One region of the Pseudoalteromonas sp. SR44-5 genome, then DNA from elsewhere that is predicted to be linked to it. Evidence: predicted binding sites of a transcription regulator. Region 1 holds the regulator's gene; the other holds the start of a gene.
What was found. Region 1 encodes sigma-54, which starts transcription at its own class of promoters, with help from an activator protein. Its sites were predicted from a motif close to GTTGGCACGNNNNTNGNNT; they were not measured.

Region 1 (8,866 bases):
GAAATGCCGCTTGTACTACTAGTGTCAATCGCTGCCTGGTATGTATTTTCTGATAACTACTTTTCATTTGCTGAGGGCGTTGCATTAATCATTGGCTTTGTGGTCTTTATTGCGGGCTTAGTTATTATTTCTATTCGCGCTAAAAACCAAGCTGATGACCCATTTGTAAGTGAAGCCTGTGAAGACGTACCAGATAACGTGCCCACCAAATCGGCTTTATTTTGGTTAATTATTGGTATGATATTACTGCCTGTCAGCTCACATTTTTTAGTTGGCTCAGCAGTTGATATAGCCAAATACTTTGGCCTAAGTGATTTAGTAATAGGGTTAACCATTATTGCTATTGGCACCAGTTTGCCTGAGCTGGCAGCCTGTATTGCTGGGGTATTAAAAAACGAAGATGATTTAGCACTGGGTAATATTGTTGGCTCAAATATATTTAACATTTTAGCTGTGTTGCCACTGGCTGGGATTATCAACCCTTCAATTATTGATCCTTCAGCTGCAAACCGTGATGCCTTAATAATGATTGGTGCCACCATAGCCCTTATTGCTATGTCCTTGAGTTTTAGGGGCACAAGACGCATTAATAGAGTTGAAGGTGGCCTGTTATTGGTCGCGTTTTTAATCTATCAAGGTTATATTTTCAGCCAAGTTGCTTAATGCTAGCCACAAAATGGATAACACAATGACGCAGTTAAATTTTATTGAACAAGGTAAGCGGGTGCTAGAAATAGAGCGCCAAGCACTGCTTGATATAACCCAATATCTAGACGAAAACTTTAATCAAGCTTGCCAATTGATGTATCAATGTCACGGTAGGATCATAGTAGTCGGTATGGGGAAATCAGGGCATATTGGTAATAAAATTGCTGCAACACTGGCAAGCACTGGCACGCCTGCGTTTTTTGTCCATCCGGGTGAAGCAAGTCATGGTGATTTAGGGATGATCACTCGTGATGACGTGGTTATGCTTATTTCAAACTCAGGCGAAACCAGCGAAGTACTGAATATTATTCCGGTTATTAAACGTATTGGCGCAAAAATGATCGCCATGACAGGTAACCCTGAATCATCAATGGCAAATTGGGCTGATGCTCATGTATGCATCAAAGTAAGTCAAGAGGCCTGCCCATTAGGACTCGCTCCGACTGCAAGCACGACTGCAACACTTGCGATGGGTGATGCAATAGCCGTTGCTCTGCTAGAAACCCGTGGCTTTACCGCCGATGACTTTGCGCTATCGCATCCTGGTGGTAGCTTAGGTAAACGTTTACTATTGTGTTTAAAAGATATTATGCACAGTGGCCCAGCAACGCCTATGATCAATGATAAGCAATGTATCAAAGATGCATTAATCGAAATGTCGGCAAAAGGCTTAGGTATGACAGCTATTGTTGATGACACAGGGCAACTTGCAGGGCTTTTTACTGATGGTGATTTACGGCGAATTTTAGAGCAACGAATAGATATTCACAGTACTTTGATAAGCACTGTCATGACCCGCTCTTGCACTACTGCAACTGCTGATATGCTTGCCGCCGAGGCACTCAATATCATGGAGAATAAGCGTATCAATGGCTTAATTGTAGTTGATGATAAACACCACCCTATTGGTGCTCTTAATATGCAAGATTTGCTCAAAGCAGGAGTTTTATAATGCAGTTTGCTGACTTATATCAGCCACTTTCAGATGATGCTCGCGAGCGAGCACAAAAAATCAAACTCCTGATCTGTGATATCGATGGGGTGTTTTCAGATGGTCGTATTTATCTTGGTAACCAAGGTGAAGAACTCAAAGCGTTTAATACTAAAGATGGCTTTGGTATCAAAGCACTGATCAATAGCGGTTTTGAAGTTGCCGTGATCACCGGTCGTCATTCACAGATAGTTCAGCAACGGATGACTAGCCTGACAGTACCGCATATTTACCAAGGCCAAGAAAACAAGTTGCAAGCTTATCAACAGCTCAAGGATAAATTGCAGTTAAGCGATGAACAAATCGCTTACATAGGCGATGACGGACCTGACTTGCCGGTAATGGAATTGGTTGGTTTTGCGGTGGCAGTAAATGATGCGCATCCACTAATCAAACGCATTTCACATTATACAACCATGCTACCTGGTGGCTTTGGGGCGGTGCGTGAACTCACTGATTTATTAATGCTCGAAAATGGTAAATCATTAACCAGCGAAGGCACGAGCTCATGAATAGTGCGCGTTTAATATTATGCGTATTATTTGTCGGCTGCATGGTATGGCTGTGGTATCCGTATTTTTATCAAAGTACCGCCATAAAACAACACCAAGAAGATATAATAGCAAAACCTGATTATACTGCGGTGGCATTAAAACAAACCGCATTTGATGAACAAGGTAAAATTAGCCACAAAGTAACAGCTGCAAAAATGGAACTCTACCAACAGTTAGGGTTCACTTACTTTGAACAACCTATTTTTACACTCTATAATCAACAGCAGACGTGGCAAATTAATGCCGATGAAGCCACCTTATATGAAAATCATCAATTAATTTTAGAAGGTAATGTGGTTGCTAAAAACCTGACCAATAATGCCATGATTGAACATATAAACGCAGATAATATTCAGGTTGATATTGAACTACAAACCATGAGTTCAGAACAACCAGTTGAATTAATCGGACCAAATTTAAAAATCACTGGGCGCGGTCTCCATGCCGACTTAAAAGCCGAAGTGGTAGAACTAATTAACCATACGCGAACCATATATTATGACCAATAAATTTGCTCACTTGCTTGTTATACCAAGCTTATTCATTGCTTTTGCAAGCTTTGCTGAAAATACGACACCACCTGCAGATCAAGTCTCTATCAGTGCTGACACGCAGCTTGCCCAACTGAAAGACAATATCGGTATTTTTGAAAAAAATGTTGAAATCATTCATGGTAACCGCCGTATCAAAGCGGATCGACTTGAAGTCCATAAGCGCGAAGATTTAGGCGATAACAAACAACTACTTGTCGCAACTGGCAGTCCGGCTTACTTTGAAGAAAAACAAACTGATGGCACAGTAATGAGTGCCAGTGCTGATGAAGTCCGTTACGATGTCGCTAAGCGCTATTTAACCTTGGTTGGCAATGCACAAGTCACTCAGGCAGGTCAAAAAATCAATGCCAAAAGCATTACCTATGATATGGACCAGCAACTGATCAGTGCTGAAAAAGGCGCAAGCTCAAGCGATCGTGTGCACACCATTTTGGTACCAGTAGACAGTAAAAAAGACAAATCTAAAGGGCAGCCATGAGTACATTAAAAGCTGAATTTCTAGCAAAAAGCTATAAAGGTCGCCAAGTTGTAAAAAGCGTGGGTTTAGAAGTTAGCGCAGGCAGCATTGTTGGCTTATTGGGTCCTAATGGCGCTGGTAAAACCACCACCTTTTATATGATTGTGGGTTTAGTTCCAAGCGACAAAGGTAAAATCAGTATTGATGATAATGACATCACCTTACTGCCAATGCACAGTCGCGCACGGTTAGGGATTGGCTACCTGCCACAAGAATCATCCATCTTCCGTAAATTAACTGTTTATCAAAACCTGATGGCTATTTTAGAAACTCGTAAAGAGCTGAATAAACAAGCCAGAGAAGAAGCGCTCGACAGCTTACTTGATGAGTTTAGCATTCAACATATCCGCGACAGCCAAGGTATGGCATTATCTGGCGGTGAACGTCGTCGAGTTGAAATTGCACGCGCTTTAGCCGCAAACCCAAAATTTATCTTACTTGATGAGCCTTTTGCTGGCGTTGATCCTATTTCAGTGTTAGATATAAAGAAGATTATTGAACACCTTAAAAACCGTGGTATTGGCGTGCTTATTACCGACCACAATGTACGAGAAACCCTTGATGTTTGTGAAAAAGCCTACATAGTTTCTCATGGGGAGTTAATTGCATCAGGTACCCCTGAGCATGTACTCGCCGACCAAACAGTCCGCGATGTTTACCTGGGCGAGCAATTTAGGCTATAAAGCCACGCTCGGCTAAGTATCTGCTAGACTTAACGATGATAACAATAAAAGGATTGTTAGAGATACATGAGGCAATCACTCCAGCTGCGCATGGGCCAGCAACTTACAATGACACCACAGCTGCAACAAGCAATTCGCTTATTGCAACTCAGTACATTGGATCTCCAGCAAGAAATTCAAGAAGCGCTCGACAGCAATCCATTGTTAGAGCTAGAAGAACATGAATATTCAGACGACACGGCTGGTAAAAACGAACAAAAACAAGATAACGATGACTTAACCGTTAGCGCATCAGCAGACGACAAGCCAAGCGAATATGAACAAGAAAGTAGCGAAGCATTAAGTAAAGAGACCTTAAGTGACGAAATGGCTATGGACGTCACCTGGGACGAATACATGAGTGCTGCGCCAAATACGTCATCTGGGCCAATGCCTGAAGATGAGTCAATTTATCAAGGTGCCTCAACTGAAACCTTGCACGAATATCTAATGTGGCAATTACAACTCACACCTTTTAGTCCAACCGATGAAGCCATTGCCATTGCGATTGTTGAAGCCGTTGACGATTCAGGTATTTTAACCTTGAGCTGCGAAGACATCGCAGAAAGCTTAAATCAAGGTAATAACGAAGAAGAAATCGAACTCGACGAAGTGCAAGCAGTGTTAAAACGCATTCAGTTGTTTGACCCTGTTGGTATTGCTGCGCGCAGCCTACAAGAATGTTTATGTATTCAATTAAATCAATTTGATCCTGCAACTCCTTGGATTAGCGAGACAAAAATGATTTTAACTGATCATATCGATTTATTAGCTAGTCGTGACTATCGCACTTTGATGAAAAAGACTAAGCTTAAAGAAGATGAACTAAAAGAAGTAATGACACTGATCCACAGCCTTAACCCAAAGCCTGCGGATACCATAGTACGCGAAGAATCAGAGTATGTTATTCCTGACGTTTCGGTGAAAAAAATTAAAGGTCGCTGGGTGGTTGAACTCAATCCAGACAGCATGCCAAAAATTAGAGTGAACAGCCAATATGCGGCGATGTCACGCTCTGTAAAATCAAGCACTGACAGCCAATTTATACGCTCGCATTTGCAAGAAGCTAAATGGTTTATTAAAAGCCTAGAAAGTCGTAACGAGACGTTACTCAAAGTAACCAACTGCATTGTTAAACAGCAGCAAGGATTCTTTGAGCATGGCCCTGAGGCCATGCGCCCTATGGTACTAAACGACGTTGCCGAAATGGTTGAGATGCACGAATCAACAATTTCTCGTGTAACCACCCAAAAATACATGCATACCCCTCGTGGTATATTTGAGTTAAAATATTTTTTCTCGAGCCATGTAAGTACTGAGAACGGCGGCGAATGCTCATCGACAGCCATTCGAGCATTGATCAGAAAATTGATCAGTGCAGAAAACTCAGCGAAACCATTGAGTGATAGTAAAATTGCAGATATATTGGCAGAGCAAGGTATCAAAGTAGCTAGACGGACTATTGCAAAATACCGCGAGTCACTGGCTATTCCACCGTCAAATCAACGTAAAAGTTTGATTTAAGGCGTAAAATCACAAGAGGAAAATGCTTATGCAACTAAATTTAACTGGTCGTCATGTAGAAATTACTGATTCATTAAGAGACTATGTAAACAATAAGTTTGCCAAGCTTGAAAGGCATTTTGATCATATCAATAATGTCCATGTCATTCTTGATGTAGAAAAGCTAAGCCAAAAAGCAGAAGCCACATTACATGTCAGTGGCGCTGAATTATTTGCCTCAACTGAGCACCAAGACATGTATGCAGCCATTGACGGACTAATCGACAAACTTGACCGTCAGGTAATTAAACACAAAGAGAAGCACGCTCGACACTAACACTATGAAATTAAGCTCACTTATTTGCCAGGACTGCAGTAAAGCTGCGGTCCTTTTTAATAGCAAAAAACGGATCATTGAATTTATCAGCCAATTGGCTCATGAACAACTTCCTCAGCTATCACAACAAGAAATCCTCAACGCACTACTGTCGAGAGAAAAACTAGGTAGTACGGGTATTGGTCGTGGTATTGCTATTCCTCATGGCCGTATGAGTGGTGTTGAAAACCCGCTAGCAATAATTATAGTGAGTGAATCACCGATTGATTTTGATGCGATAGATAATCGCCCAGTTGATATATTTGTAGCTCTCATCGTGCCAGATGGTGATAGCCAACTTCATTTGAAGACGTTAGCCACAATTGCTGATAAACTCAACGACAAAGATTTTTGTAAACAACTACGTAGCGCAAAAACAGACCAAGATTTGTATCACGTAATTGCTGCGCAATCGTAGCCAAATGAAGGAGAATTTACATGGAGTTAATCATCATCAGTGGGCGTTCTGGCTCAGGTAAATCTGTTGCTCTGCGTGTAGTAGAAGATCTTGGCTATTATTGTGTAGATAATATTCCGGTAAACTTATTACCTTCATTAGTGCGCAGTGTCTCTGATAATTATGACAAAATTGCCGTCAGTATTGATGTCCGTAATTTACCGAAAGAGCAGGAAGAATTTAACGATATTCTTGAATACTTGCCTGGTTTTGCAAATCCGACGCTATTTTATTTAGACAGTGATGATCAAACCCTGATCAAACGTTTTTCTGAAACTCGCCGCTTACACCCATTATCTTTGGACTCTTTGCCACTGGATTTAGCTATCAAGCAAGAAAAAGTATTACTTGATGTATTAACTACTCGCGCTGACTTTATACTTGATACCACTGATCTGAGTGTCCACCAGCTTGCAGAGTCAATCCGTGAAAAGATTTTAGGGAAAAAAGATAAAAAACTAATCATTACCTTTGAATCATTTGGTTTTAAATATGGTATCCCAAAAGAAGCTGATTATGTTTTTGATGCACGCTTTTTACCAAACCCACATTGGGAGCCTGAGCTTAAGCCACTTACAGGCCTTGATCAGCCAGTAAAAGATTATTTAGCCAGCCATAGTATCGTACAAAAATTCACTTGGCAGATCCAAACCTTTGTACAAACTTGGTTACCGCATTTGGAGCGTAATAACCGCAGTTACTTAACAATTGCTATTGGTTGCACCGGTGGTCAACATCGCTCAGTTTATCTAGCGCAAACTATAGGTGAAAGCTTCTCGATGAGCCACAGCAATGTGAAAATTCGCCATCGTGAACAAGAATAACAACTCACGTTTACAGTAAGGAATGTTGATGCGTTTAGAAGATACATTTTTAATAAAAAACAAACTCGGTTTACATGCTCGCGCAGCCAGCGTATTAGCGCAATTAGCTGTGCAGTTTGATGCCAGCATCACACTTCATCAAGATGACAAACAAGCCGCAGGCGATAGCGTACTCGGCTTAATGCTATTAGAAAGTAGCCAAGGCAAAGAAGTTAAAGTTGTATGTGAAGGCCCGGACGCTGAACCTGCTCTTGCAGCAATTGGCGAGTTGATCGCACAACGCTTTAACGAACAAGAATAGCTCGTAGTCAGTACCACTAAATTGCGTTAAACTAAATAAAGTCGTTAATTAAACAGACCAAGCGCGTTAATTACCGACAACTGTTACCCTACCTATCAAGCGTATTAATTTTTAAGGACGCCAATGCCAGAAGCTTTTGAACAAGATTACCCACTACAACAACTAAAACAAGTGACCAAGTCACTTAACAGTGGTCAATTTGTTCAAGTAAGGCGTATGTTGGCAAAAACAGCTCCGTGTGACACCGCATTGTTACTCGAGTCATCCCCACATAAAATTCGTACCTTGCTATGGCAACTGGTTGATCCAGATGTACAAGGTGACGTACTCGAAGAACTCTCAGAAGATGTTCGTTTAGGGATCATTGCCCAAATGGAGCCGAAGCACATCGCTGCGGCAACTGAGGACATGAGCCACGATGATCTAGGGGAAGTACTACGTAGCCTACCTGATACCGTCTACAAAGACGTTGTTAGTGCCATGGACAGCCAAGATCGAGAACGTGCAACTCAAGCACTCTCTTATCAAGAGCGCTCTGCTGGCGCGCTAATGAACACTGATACAGTGACCATCCGTCCAGATGTCACTATCGACGTAGTACTGCGCTACTTACGTTTACGTGGTGAGCTACCAGAAGGTACCGATGATCTTTATGTTGTTGATAAACATAACTGCTTTATAGGTGCCATGTCGTTAACGACCTTGTTGACTAACTCGCCAGATAAAATCATTCGCGACTTAATGGATGAAGATTGTGAATCTATCCTCATTTCGATGGATGAAACCGATGTAGCACAACTGTTTGAACGTCATAACTGGATATCAGCCCCAGTGGTTGATGATAATGACCATCTACTTGGCCGTATCACCATCGATGATATCGTTGACGTTATCCGTGAAGACGCCGAGCATAGCTTATTAAGCCTAGCCGGTCTTGATGATGAAGAAGATACCTTTGCCCCAGTGTTAAAAAGTTCGAAAAAGCGCTCAATTTGGCTTGGCGTTAACTTATTAACCGCGCTACTTGCTGCGATTGTGGCAAGCTTCTTTGAAAACACCTTAGCAATTTTACCTATTCTAGCGGTACTCAACGGTATAGTGCCATCCATGGGTGGTGTTGCGGGCAGCCAAACATTAACCCTCGTAATACGTGGTATTGCAGTGGGTCATATCAACCAAACTAACCAACGCTTTTTACTGATCAAAGAGCTTGCAATCGGCGCAATAAACGGGATTGTTTGGTCCATTTTAATTGCCGGTGTTGTTGCTATTTGGCAATGGGACTTTAAGCTTGGCGGCGTACTCGCCTTTGCCATGTTTATGAACTTAGTAGCCGCAGGTATCGCCGGTGCCAGTATT
Region 2 (5,025 bases), on a different contig from region 1:
TACCTTCACGGAAGCCATCCCCGTACATACCAAATACACCATCTTCCATTTCGGCATCAAAATATTGTGCGCCTACTACAAAATAGTGGTTATCTATATTTGATTCAAACTTAGTATCAATAATTAAGTTATCAAGTTTTAGTGTACGCATTGGGCGTGGTAAAAAAGTCTCATCAAGTTGAGCGTAAATTGCATCCGTTAGTTCTGGCTTGTCGATGCCTTGATCCTGTACTGCTTGGTCCCAAATGGCCTGCACACCTAAACGCTCTTGTACATTAAGAGGTAATGAGCGACCAAAGTTTTCACTGCTGCTTTGGGTAATGCTGCTGGTAAGCGTACCAACATCGTATCGACCAACATGTGCAAATACAAATTGCTCACGTTCAACACGTTGATATGGAGTATAACCAACGCGTGGCTGTACAATGCCTTTGCTAACACGCCATAAACTGACTGGGCTATCTAACGTACCCGTTTGACCTTCGGTGTTATCGTAACGCTGTTTGGCTATGTCGTACTCAAAGGTAATTTCATTCTGATTATTGATCAGGTAGTTTATTGTTGCGCCGGCATTCCAGTTACGTGCTGCAACGATTTTTTTATCGCCAAAGCTACCATCATCAACCCACATGCTGCCATCTGGAAGTGGTAAACTTTCGCTGTAAGTTGGCTCACTTTCTTGACGGTCATAAAAACTACCACGGATCCCGTAAGTTAATCCCTCAACGCCGCTTGGGCCGGTCAAATATATATCGACTTTATTATCGTTACCGTATTGATCGTCTTGTTGGATATTACTGCTTACCGTGACGCTACCATGGGTGCTATCAAGATTTTTACGAGTGATAATATTGATTACACCACCGATTGCATCAGCGCCATATAAAGTGGACATTGGGCCACGAACGACTTCAATTCGCTCGATAGCCTCAAGTGGCGGCATATACATAAATTGGCTGTTACCAAAGTTGTTTGGGCCTATATTACCTACATCACTTTGACGGCGGCCATCAATAAGCACTAGAGTATAGCTTGCGGGTAAACCACGCATGGTAATACTAATATTACCGTTTTTATCTTGTCCGGCACCAACATCGATACCTTCGATATCACGAAGCGCATCAGCAAGGCTAGTAAATGGCTTATTTTGTAGATCTTCGCGAGAGACAACCGAGACACTTGCAGGTGCATCTATTAATTTTTGCTCATAACCAGAAGCGGTGACAACCATCACTTCCATATTTTCAGCTGTGTCATCATCAGCAATAAGTGTTGTTGATGTTAATAATGCACTGATCAGTGAGGCCAGATAAAGCGGGCGGGATTTCATTGTACTTCCTTCATGACAAGAATAAAGATTATTAATCTAATAAGCAACCAAGGTAGGTATGATAACAATTATCAGTTGTATGTTCAATTGCGAAATATTTACATTCAATGAATGATTTTCATATTAAATAAAGGTGGGGATGGAGCATGAGCATTAAAAAACCCAGCGTTTGATGCCGGGCTTAGTTAATTTAAGAGTGTTTGCTTAGCCAAGTATTGACCGTGTTAGAGGTGCCTAATAAATGCAAATGGTATAGAGTTGTTGCTATTTAGAGAGCTTTATAAATTAAAGCGGGCACATATAGCAGTTAACTCATCGCATTATTATACTTTTCGGCTAGACTTTCTTTTTGACTTTCGGTTAGCGCTTTACCGGCTAGTTGAAATACTTCATGCTCTTCTTCAGCCAGATGATGATGTACAAGATGATGTAATTTTTTAGCGGTCACAAGCCACACTGGTGAGCTCATATCAGTTTCTTCAAGTTGCTCAATCAATTCATCAAGTTCATGATGCTCTGCAATACTATGACGGGCTTTTTCATGGGTTAAATCATCAAACATCAAAGGATTATAGAAATAACGCTCTTCAAATTTAGCATGTTCTACTAACTCATGTTTTAAATTATCCATAAGAGACTGTCTATTCGGTGACTCCCCCTGGGTTTTTATCAGCGCATCGACAAGCGAACGTTGTTTGTCGTGATCATTACGAAGTGCTTCAAAAATATTCATGGGTTTTCCTTGCTTTACTCATTAATTACAATGAATATTGCAAGACAGAAGCCAACTTTTAAGTTGTTGTAATATATTGATTTAATTTTTTATATTTGAGCTTGTTAAGGTGTTTTCTTGTAAAAATTACCGAGTTAGGTCTTTATATTACATCCATATTCATTGTTATTTAAAAGCAAAAAGGCCAACACGAATGTTGGCCTAAAAGCGTATTTAACACAAAATAATAGGATTATTTATTGGCGTCTTTTACCGCTTTTAACTTGCCTGCATGGTCAATCTCGAATGCTGGCATGTCTTTTTTGCCGTCAATTAAATAGTTATCCATCCAACGCATTAAACGTAAACTGTAATCATATTGCGCGGCTACTTTACGGTTACCATGACCTTCGCCAGGATAGTATACAAGGCGTACATCTTTGCCTTGTACTTTCATATAACGGTACAGTTCCATTGATTGTGCAGGGTGTACGCGAGGATCATCTTTACCATGCATGATCAGTAATGGTGTTTTAGACTGGCCTGCCCAGTAAATAGGGCTGCGCTCTAAATACCACTGCCATTTATCCCATGGGTATGAACGTGCATGCACAAGATTCATTTCGTTAGAAATATCAGTAGTTCCAAATTTAGATAGTTGGTTGGTAACACCTACAAACATCACGCTCGCAGCAAAGTGTTCAGTCAATTTTGTTGCGGCCCATGCTGATGCATAACCACCATAAGAGCCACCCGTAATACCAACACGTTTAGTATCAACTAAGCCCATTTCAACAAGATGCTGTTTAAAGTCAATTAAATCGTCAAACTCTTTACCTGCATAGTCGTTTTGACCAAGCTTTGAATAATCAACGCCTTTACCTGTAGAGCCACGGTAATTTGGGTAAAATACTGCATAACCACGTGCTGCTCCCATTTGACCTGGACGCGAGTAGTTTGTTACCCAACCGTCTTTGTCATGGCTTTCAGGGCCACCGTGCACTGACATGATCAATGGATAGCGCGTGCCTTTTTCATAATCTAATGGGTAGACTAATACGCCATCAATCTCAACACCGTCGCGAGCCTTAAGTGAAATAGTTTCTTGCTTAGCAAAACGTTTGTCATTCAACCAGTTGTTTGAATCCGTTAAACGTTGTGCTTTAGAACCACGAATAATGAATACTTCATTTGGGTGCTTTGCAGTGTTTGCACGTAGCGCTAAGGTTTTATCTGAATCAGAAATACTCAGATTTGATGCAATAAATTGGCCTTCATTAATAATTTTTTTGTATTTATTAGAGCCGGTTTTAATGCCCGCGACAAAACTTTGCGTACCTACATTGGCAATAAAATTAAGCGTGTTGCGTTTATGTGACCATTCAAAATCAACGATATGACCCATGAAATTAGGTAACCAATCACTTACTTCACCTGTTTTTGTGTCAGCTAAAAATAAACGACCAGCGGCTGGATCATGCTTATCTTCGGCACCTAGAATTGCGATGTAACGACCATCATGAGACAGTTCAGCACCGTCTAATTTACCTTCAGTAGCAAACGACATCGTCACTTGATTAGTCGCAATATCAAATAAGTGCCATTGTGATTTAGTGTATTTGTCGTCAATTAGCGCTGTAGGCTGGGTTTTTACTAATAACTTATCGCCTTTTGCGGCCCAGTTTACATCACTTACATAGTTTGCAACGTTAAGCGCTGTTGGTGTAAGAGGTTTATCTGTTTTGGCTAAATCGACAATAAATAGTTGTTTATCTTTTAAGCCTAGCTCGTACACCTCAGCCATAAAGCCTAATTTTTTCAGCTCTTTTTCAGATTTATCAGCCGCTGGCATAGCTAAAATAGCGAGTTGTTTGTTATTCGGGCTTAACTGATAGCTAGAAATTGATGTGTCTTTAAGCGATAGTACTTTTTGCGCTTGACCACCATCCACTGGAATTTGATATAACGCGGTAAACTTGTCGTCTTTAAGTTTTGCTAAAAAGTAGATCGTTTTGCTATCGTTTGACCATTGAATACTCTTGATACTTACAGAGCCGGTAATGAAAGGACGCTCGACACCTTCATCATCGACGACATAGAGTTCGCTATAATTGGCACCATTCTCGTCGACGTATAATTCACGTGGCACTGAGCGGGTAAATGCAACATTGTCACCATTTGGACTAATGCTGGTTTGAATAACTGACTGAATTTTAGGGATATCTTCTACAGTAAGCGATGTGGCTGCAAATGCCAGTGAGCTTGAGAGTCCAAGAGCCAGTGCTAGGCTAGTTTTTATCATGAATTTTCCTTCGCATGTTTTAATTATCGAAGGATTATAACAAGGTGTACCTTAAATGCTAAAATATGCGATTAATACGCACAAGTAGGCGTTTAATGAAGAGATTAAAGTGATAAGGTTTAAGCGCGATAGTAACTACCGCACTTAATTGCTTTATAAACTCTTTTTCGGTGGGAGTGCAACGTTGGCAAAGATTAATCCAGCCACCAATGACATAAATATTAGGAAGGTTTGTTGGCCGATGTGCTCCGCATACACAAAGTCTTGCCCTTCAATTAATGAGTTTAGACCTATGTAAGTTTTGCTACCTGGAACTAATACAATCAAGCCTTGCATGGCAACAATTGAGGCAGGAGCGTTTGCTACGCGGTTAAATAGGTTACTAAATACACCCACCGCAAATGCACCTACAAATGTTCCTAAGGTGTAATCTAAATACATCGCAGAGCCAATACTGCTGCCATAAGCGATAAAGCCAGAGGCGATAGACCATGTAGCATGTTTTAGTTTGGTTCTAAAAATAACGATTAAGCTGCTACAGAGTAAAAAGATTGCCAACCAAGCCGTCCATTTAGGTAAAGGGTCAGGTTGTACGAAATCGGCTTGGCCGAATAGTGCAAAACCAATCGCAATGCCGATGAAGGCACCAAAATACAGTTTAAACAACAGCATAAAAGCATC

Region 2: a site for sigma-54 is predicted at 2,101-2,119, ahead of H5154_RS04765 (hemerythrin domain-containing protein). Genes of this name have one in related genera too.

Annotation. Positions count from the first base shown of each region.
Region 1 is NZ_JACJDT010000061.1:10,991-19,856, forward strand. Features, by position in the region: gene H5154_RS21015 (calcium/sodium antiporter) at 1-663, shown strand, start outside; gene H5154_RS21020 (KpsF/GutQ family sugar-phosphate isomerase) at 689-1,660, shown strand; gene kdsC (3-deoxy-manno-octulosonate-8-phosphatase KdsC) at 1,660-2,211, shown strand; gene lptC (LPS export ABC transporter periplasmic protein LptC) at 2,208-2,762, shown strand; gene lptA (lipopolysaccharide transport periplasmic protein LptA) at 2,752-3,285, shown strand; gene lptB (LPS export ABC transporter ATP-binding protein) at 3,282-4,007, shown strand; gene H5154_RS21045 (RNA polymerase factor sigma-54) at 4,074-5,570, shown strand; gene hpf (ribosome hibernation promoting factor) at 5,599-5,886, shown strand; gene ptsN (PTS IIA-like nitrogen regulatory protein PtsN) at 5,891-6,343, shown strand; gene rapZ (RNase adapter RapZ) at 6,364-7,206, shown strand; gene H5154_RS21065 (HPr family phosphocarrier protein) at 7,235-7,507, shown strand; gene mgtE (magnesium transporter) at 7,631-8,866, shown strand, end outside.
Region 2 is NZ_JACJDT010000006.1:5,768-10,792, reverse strand. Features, by position in the region: gene H5154_RS04770 (TonB-dependent receptor domain-containing protein) at 1-1,330, opposite strand, end outside; gene H5154_RS04765 (hemerythrin domain-containing protein) at 1,638-2,063, opposite strand; gene H5154_RS04760 (S9 family peptidase) at 2,296-4,344, opposite strand; gene H5154_RS04755 (threonine/serine exporter ThrE family protein) at 4,498-5,025, opposite strand, start outside.